DNA from 2 places in the Xanthomonas sp. NCPPB 1067 genome. Region 2 is predicted to be linked to the other one. Evidence: predicted binding sites of a transcription regulator. Region 2 holds the regulator's gene; the other holds the start of a gene.
The links. Region 2 encodes FliA, which starts transcription of late flagellar genes. Its sites were predicted from a motif close to TAAAGTTTNNCNNNCNNNGGCCGATAA; they were not measured.
Positions count from the first base shown of each region.

Region 1: LL962_RS06535 (STAS domain-containing protein) is a predicted target of FliA. The motif match lies at 1,951-1,977, and genes of this name have one in related genera.

Region 1 is NZ_JAJGQG010000005.1:221,918-225,501, reverse strand. Features, by position in the region: partial or broken gene LL962_RS06545 (diphosphate--fructose-6-phosphate 1-phosphotransferase) at 169-497, opposite strand; gene LL962_RS06540 (hypothetical protein) at 1,362-1,502, shown strand; gene LL962_RS06535 (STAS domain-containing protein) at 2,072-2,401, shown strand; gene LL962_RS06530 (chemotaxis protein CheA) at 2,420-3,584, shown strand, end outside.
Region 2 is NZ_JAJGQG010000023.1:19,878-23,461, reverse strand. Features, by position in the region: gene LL962_RS15785 (chemotaxis protein CheA) at 1-565, opposite strand, end outside; gene LL962_RS15780 (protein phosphatase CheZ) at 568-1,194, opposite strand; gene cheY (chemotaxis response regulator CheY) at 1,194-1,586, opposite strand; gene LL962_RS15770 (RNA polymerase sigma factor FliA) at 1,611-2,378, opposite strand; gene LL962_RS15765 (MinD/ParA family protein) at 2,375-3,259, opposite strand; gene flhF (flagellar biosynthesis protein FlhF) at 3,246-3,584, opposite strand, start outside.

The DNA.
Region 1 (3,584 bases), on a different contig from region 2:
CACTTGGCTATCCATGAGCGGCCGGGTGGCGCCGGAGGTCGACCATAGCGTGACAGTCGTATGGGGTGACGATGCCGCAGATCTCCGACAGTTGCTAAGGTTCCCGACTGCGTAGGCTTTTTGCGATGCGAGCAGCTCTGCCGGCAGACGATCGTTTCGCCTTCCCCCAGCTGGCAACTTCCTCGCCATCGAGACATTCTTCAGGCTGGCATATCTGAGCAGGCCATCGCTGCCGTGCCAGCGGGGCCTCGCCCTCTCTTAGCGGGGCGAAGTGCCGACGGGCGTGCCCGGTGATGACGAAGCCGTCCCCGCGCAGGAAGCTGGGAGACATCTCTTCGCGGCAGTCTTGCCGGCGGCCTGGGTCTATTCCCAGTAGGTCTTCGAAGCCAGGTGGCGCGCGGAACGCTGCGCTAGTCGGGAAACGCCAAGTGCATCTTGTAGCCCAGCGCCTGCTTGACCTGTGCAGCCAGGAACGCGGTCACACCGCAGACCCGGGCAGCGTCCAGAGTCTCGCCGCCTCAGGGGCAGAGTTGCCAGATGGGAAAATCTGACGTCCGATTGTGGAGTCACCCCACCCCAGGCGATTAACGTTGGAATCAAGCCGATTGCAGCCGAAACCCGACGCAGCGCCTAAGCAGTCTGTGCAAAGCGGTGATTGATCAAAATATCCTTTGCGGCAAACTCACTATGGCTGACCAACTCGGGCAGCGGGCGATCCTCGTCAGGGTGTATAACCCCACTGCGAGATGATCAATTCCAAGGTGGCTTGATTCACCGGGACAACGCCTGGACATGTCATCAGATATGTCCGGCGTGCAGCCGCCGTGGCCGGCGGGTTAAAGGCCGGGCTCCACACCTGGATAGCATGAAAGGCTGCGATCGGCGCCGTACATTCCGGACTCGGAGTGCCGGGGCCAGACACGCCGGCCATGCAAAGAAAGACCGAACAAGGATCTACCGTCTGGGCGCGAACCGGCGCACTCAGGCCAAGGCCTAAAGCCGCAGCGAGTGCGAACGTGGTGGCCATGCTGCGTAGTTTCATAACGAATACCTCCCTGGTAGTAATTGAAGTGACATGCTTGTCTCTGGCAACTTGCGCTAGGCATGGCTCAGCGAGATAGCCCAGACACCGTTGCCATGGTGTCGGCTGGGTCACCTGGCTTTCCGTCTTCGCCAGGACGGCGGCGGGCAGGTTATCACGGGAACGATGCATACGGTGGGGGATCAGGGGACGCGGGCCCGCCGCCGGACAAACGTGCGCTGGCGGCCAAGGACGTGCTGCCTGGACTGCGTGCCGTGGCATGCGCGTTCGGGAGGTCAGGACGTCCTGGCCGGCAGCGGGAACCCTCCCGGCGACTGTCTTGAAGACGCGAGCGGCGCTCAGTCCGAAGATCTACGCGATGGACGGCCCCGACAAACTGCGCATCAAGCTGCCGCTGCCCGAAGGCGCCGACCGCTTCAACGCCGCACGCGGCCTGCTGGCGGCGCTGGCACCGGGCTGAAGCGGGTAGCGGCGCAACGCTCCGCTGAGCAGGCAGACTCGAACGTTACGCGGCGTGCGCACTGTGCGTGGTGTGCGCATGCCTGTCATGTGCCCGGCGGCGAGGCACCCATCCAGTCCCGGCCGCACCTGGATCCGGGCAAGACCCCAGCCGCTGCACGCTTGCGCATTCCCATCATGCGCCCACCTCGCCGTTACTCCAGCGGCGCTCTTCCACCGTCGGGATCGGCTTGCCTGCGGCACCACACCGCCACCTTCACGCCGATCGACCAATCTCCCGCGCTATGGCTGCGTTGGGGGTGCGCGCTGTCCAGGCACGATCGATCCGGCGCCATTGTCCACAGGACTGTCCCGGACAATCCGTCCCTGAGCCTGCTTGCGACAAAACTGAGCGATTAATTCGCGCGCAGTGACCCGTTTCGCATTTCCGTCATCGCACTGAATTAGGCCTAAATATTCCGGACCAGGGCCGATACCTGCATAGACCGGCAGCTGCGGCGTGTGCGAACCGCGCACGTTCACCCCACCGCAGCGCCATTCCCCGCGTCAGCGTATCGCCTCGAGGCATCCATGAGCACCCCATCGTCCGATTTTCCTGCGCCGCTGACGCTTGCCCTGGAGGGCGAGATGACCATTCGGCGCGCCGCCGAACTCAAGCCGCTGCTGCAGCCGGCCTTGGCGCATCCGGGCGGTCTGCATCTGGACCTGGGCGCGGTCAGCGAGATCGACACCACCGGTCTGCAATTGCTGCTGGCCACCAAGCAGGCCATCCAGGCCGACGGACGGCCGTTTTCGCTGACCGACTCCAGCCGGGCGGTGGTCGATGTGATCGAACTGCTGGGCCTGCTCGAAGCCTTGTATCCGCATGCGGTCGCAAGCCTCGACGCACGCATTCACTAACGGACCGGTGACGCGCGCATGGACATGAATCAGCTGATGCAGACCTTCCTGGCCGAGAGCCGGGATCTGCTCGAGGACATGGAACGCCACCTGCTCGAAGCCGAGCGTGGCGAATCCTCGCCGGATGCGGTCAACGCGATCTTCCGCGCCGCGCATACCATCAAGGGCTCGGGCGGCCTGTTCGATCTGCCGCAGTTGGTGGGCTTCACCCACGTGGTGGAGAGCGTGCTGGACCTGGTGCGCGATGAAGCGCTGACGCTGAGTTCGGAACTGATCGCGCTGCTGCTGGTGTGCTGCGACCATATCCACGCCCTGGTGGAAACCGCGGCCGATCCCGGCCATGCCGATGCGGCGGCATTGGCCGCCGAAGCCGAACCGCTGCTGGCGCAGTTGCAGACCTACCTGCAAGGCAGCGGCTGTGGCGTCACCGCGGCCGTCGCGCAGCACAGCACCCCGGAAAAACAGAGCGGTTACTGGCGCATCGACCTGAAACTGTTCGCCGATGCGCTGCGCTTCGGCAATTCCCCGCTCAAGCTGATCCGCAACCTGCGCAGCCTGGGCTCGGTCGAGTCGATCGACACCGACGACAGCCAGTTGCCCGCCTTCGAGGAACTCGACCCGGAGGCCAACTACCTGGGCTTCCGGATCCTGCTGCGCAGCGATGCCGACCGTGCTGCCATCGACGACGTATTCGAATTCGTGCGCGACGATTGCGACCTGCAGATCGCCGCCGTTCCGGCACCGGCCGACGCCGCCGCCGCACTGCTGGCCAGCACACCGGTGACGGTTGCGGCGCCGGCCAGCGTGCCTGCGGCCGCACCGGCAGCGCCGCGTCCAGCACCGGAGTCCGGTGCACGCGGCGGTGCCGACGCGCGCTCGATCCGGGTGGATGCGGACAAGCTCGATCGCATGATCGATCTGGTGGGCGAACTCATCATCGCCGTGGCCAGCACCAATGCCAACGCGCAGCGCAGCGGCGACGCGCAGCTGCTGGAATCGGCCTCGATCCTGGCCGGGCTGGTGGAAGAGGTGCGCGAGAGCGCGCTGCAGCTGCGCATGGTCAAGATCGGCGGCACCTTCAGCCGCTTCCAGCGCGTGGTGCACGATGTGGCCCGCGAGCTGGGCAAGGACATCGCGCTGGTGGTGGCCGGCGAAGACACCGAACTGGACAAGTCGGTGGTGG
Region 2 (3,584 bases):
CCAGTTCGCCGATCAGGTTGACGATGGCGTCCAGGCGCTTGGTGTCCACGCGCACGGTCTGTTCGGCTTCAGCACCGGCCTTGGCGGCGGCCTTGGGGCCTTTGGCGCCTGCGACGGGAGCATGCGCGTCGTCGTGTTGCGCCGGCGCGGCGGCAGCCTTGGGGGCGGCCTTGACCGCTGGTGGCGCGCTCTTGGCATCGAACTGCGCGATCAGCGTGGCCGGCGCGTGGGGTACCGCTTCGCCCGAGCCCATCGCGTCCAGCATGGCCTGCAGATAGTCCAGCGACTGCTGCGCGGCATCGAAGTGATGCGCCTGCAGCACTGCCTGGCCCGAGCGCGCCATGCCGAGGGTTTCTTCGGCGGCGTGGCACAGCTCCACCATCGGCTTGATGGCCAGGAAGCCGGCGCCGCCCTTGAGCGTGTGGAAGCCGCGGAACACCGCGTTGAGCTGGTCCGCTTCGTCTGGTGCCTGTTCCAGCGACACCAGCTGTTCGCCGAGGCGATCCAGGATCTCCTGGGCCTCGACGATGAAATCGGCAGCAATATCGTCTGGAACAGCACTCATGATTACAGCCCCAATCCGGACAGCAGGTCGTCGGCGTCGTCCTGCGACACCGCGTGACGGTCCAGGCCCTTGATCGCAGGACCGGCAAGACCGCCGTCGTCTTTCTTCGGTTCGCTGTTCTTGGGCGGCAGGCCCAAGGCGCCGAAGCCTTCGTGCACACGGCGCACGATGCCGGCCACGCGACGGATGATCTGGCCGCTGAGGTCCTGATAGCTCTGCGCCAGCGACAGCTCGGTGAGGTTGTGGCGCATCTTTTCCAGCAGTGCGCCCTGGTCCTCATTGAGCCCGCCATCGCGCAGCTGGTTGGCCAGCACGCGGCATTCCTCGACCAGGTCCAGGGTGCGGTGGCTGGCCTTTTCGGTCATCTCCACCACATGGTCCAGGCGCGAGCAGGCATCGTCCAGTTCGCCGGCCTCTTCGGGCACCGTGGGCAACTCGCCCAGGGCCTGTCCGAGTTCGCGGGCGAGCCGGCTCAGGCTCTGCATCATCGGTCGCGTGCGTAGCGCGGCGAGGTGGTCGACCTCGCGACGCCAGGTGACCTGATCACCGCTTTCCAATGCATCGAGCGCGCTCTGCAGGCGCTCGATCAACGCGGCACGTTCGGCATCGGCTTCCACGGTGGCGTTCATCAGGCGGTCGCCGCCAGACGTTCGAACACCTTGCCCAGCTTCTCTTCCAGCGTCTGCGCGGTGAACGGCTTGATGATGTAGCCGTTCACGCCGCACTGCGCGGCTTCGATGATCTGCTCGCGCTTGGCTTCGGCGGTCACCATCATCACCGGCAGGTGCTTGAGCTTGGCGTCGGCGCGGATGTTGCGCAGCAGGTCGATGCCGGTCATGCCGGGCATGTTCCAGTCCGTCACCACGAAATCGAACGGGCCCGCACGCAGCGCGGCCAGCGCGCTGTTGCCGTCTTCGGCCTCTGCGGTATTGGTGAAGCCAAGATCCGCCAACAGATTCTTGACGATACGGCGCATCGTCGAGAAGTCGTCCACGATCAGGATCCGCATGTTCTTGTTCACATCAAGCTCCTAACACGAAAAAAATCAATCGTCATTTTCGACACCGGCATCGGCCAGTTCGAATACCTTGAGGCGGCCGCGCAGGCGCACCACGGCCTGGCCGTGGATCTGGCAGACGCGCGATTCGCTGACGCCGAGCACGGCGCCGATTTCCTTCAGGTTCAATTCCTGTTCGTAGTACAGCGACAGCACCAACTGCTCGCGCTCGGGCAACTGGCCGATGGCCTTGCCCAGCTCGCGGCCGAATTCGCCACGCTCCATCATCTGCTGCGGATTGGGCCCACCCTTGGCGGTGGTGTCCAGTTCGCCGTGATCTTCGATGCGTGATTCCAGGCTCAGCACCTGGCCGCGTGCGGCGTCTTCCATCAGGCGCAGGTAGTCGGGCAGCGGCATTTCCATCGCGGCGGCCACTTCGGTGGCGGCGGCGGCGCGGCCGGTGCTCTGCTCGATCTTGCGCACTGCGGCGGCGGCGTCGCGGGCGCGGCGGTGCACCGAACGCGGCACCCAGTCGCCACGGCGGATCTCGTCGATCATCGAGCCGCGGATGCGGATCGAGGCATAGGTTTCGAACGAGGCGCCCTGGTCGGAGTCGTAGCTGCGCGAGGCTTCGATCAGACCGATCATGCCGGCCTGGATCAGGTCGTCCACTTCCACGCTCGCCGGAAGGCGGGCGGCCAGGTGGTGGGCGATGCGGCGCACCAGGTCGGCGTGCTGGGTCACCACGTCGTTGGCGTTGTTGCGTTGGACGGCACGGTACTGCGCAGTGGCGGTCGTTGCGGTGGCGGTGCTCATGCGGCCACTCCCCGTTGAATGATGCGTTCGACAAAGAACTCGACGTTGCCGCGCGGCACGGTGGGAGCCTGCCAGCGCGAGGTACGGCGCGCGATTTCTGCGATGGCCTGTGCCGACGGACTGGCGGGGTAGGCCTTGATGACGGGTTGCTGACGCTGCACCGACAGGCGCAGCCAGTCGTCCTGCGGCACGTGGCCGAGGTAGTTCAACGACACGTCGCCGAGGAACTTCTCGCAGACGCGGGAGAGCTTGTCGTACAGCAGGCGGCCCTCGTTGGGGTCGCGCACCATGTTGGCGATGATCTGCAGGCGGTCCACGCCGCGTTCGCGCGAGAGCACCTTGATCAGTGCGTAGGCGTCGGTGATCGAAGCCGGCTCGTCGCAGACCACCACCACGGTGTCCTGGGCGGCCTGGCAGAAGGTCAGCACGCTGTCGGTGATGCCGGCGGCGGTGTCGATGACCATCACGTCCAGGTCGCGTTCCAGTTCGGAGAACACGTTGACCAGGCCGATGTGCTGGGCCGGGGCCAGTTCGGCCATGTGGCGGCGGCCGGACGCGGCCGGCACCACCAGCACGCCGCCGGGGCCTTCGATGATCACTTCATCGAGCGTGCAGCGGCCGGCGATCAGGTCGGCCAGGGTGTACTTGGGCGCCAGGCCCAGGACCACGTCCAGGTTGGCCAGGCCCAGGTCGGCGTCCAGCAGCAGCGTGCGTTTGCCCATGTCGGCAAGCGCCACGGCCAGGTTGGCGGAGATGTTGGTCTTGCCCACGCCGCCCTTGCCGCCGGTCACGGCAATGGTGCGCACCGGGCCCAGAGGCTCGGGACGGGTCGCCGACAGGGGGAAGGCGTTGGTCAGCTTGGCGTATTCACGCGACTGCATGGTTGTGCTCCGGAGTACAGGGCTTATCGGCAGCGCGCCGCAAATCTTCAAGGCGAAGAACGAGACTGGCGGCATTGGCGCGGTGCAGGTCGTCGGGGACCCGCTGTCCGTCAGTCACCCAGGTGATGGGCATCTGGTGATCGACCACCACCGACAAGGCGCTGCCGAAGCGGCCGGTCTCGTCGAGTTTGGTCAGCACCACGCCTTGGGGTTTGGCGTGGGCGAAGCGGCGCACGACCTCGTCGAGGTCGGCGAAATGGGAGTTGGCGGGCAGCACCAGCAGCGAGGTGACCTGCTGGGCGGCGCGCAGCCAGTTCAGCTGGGC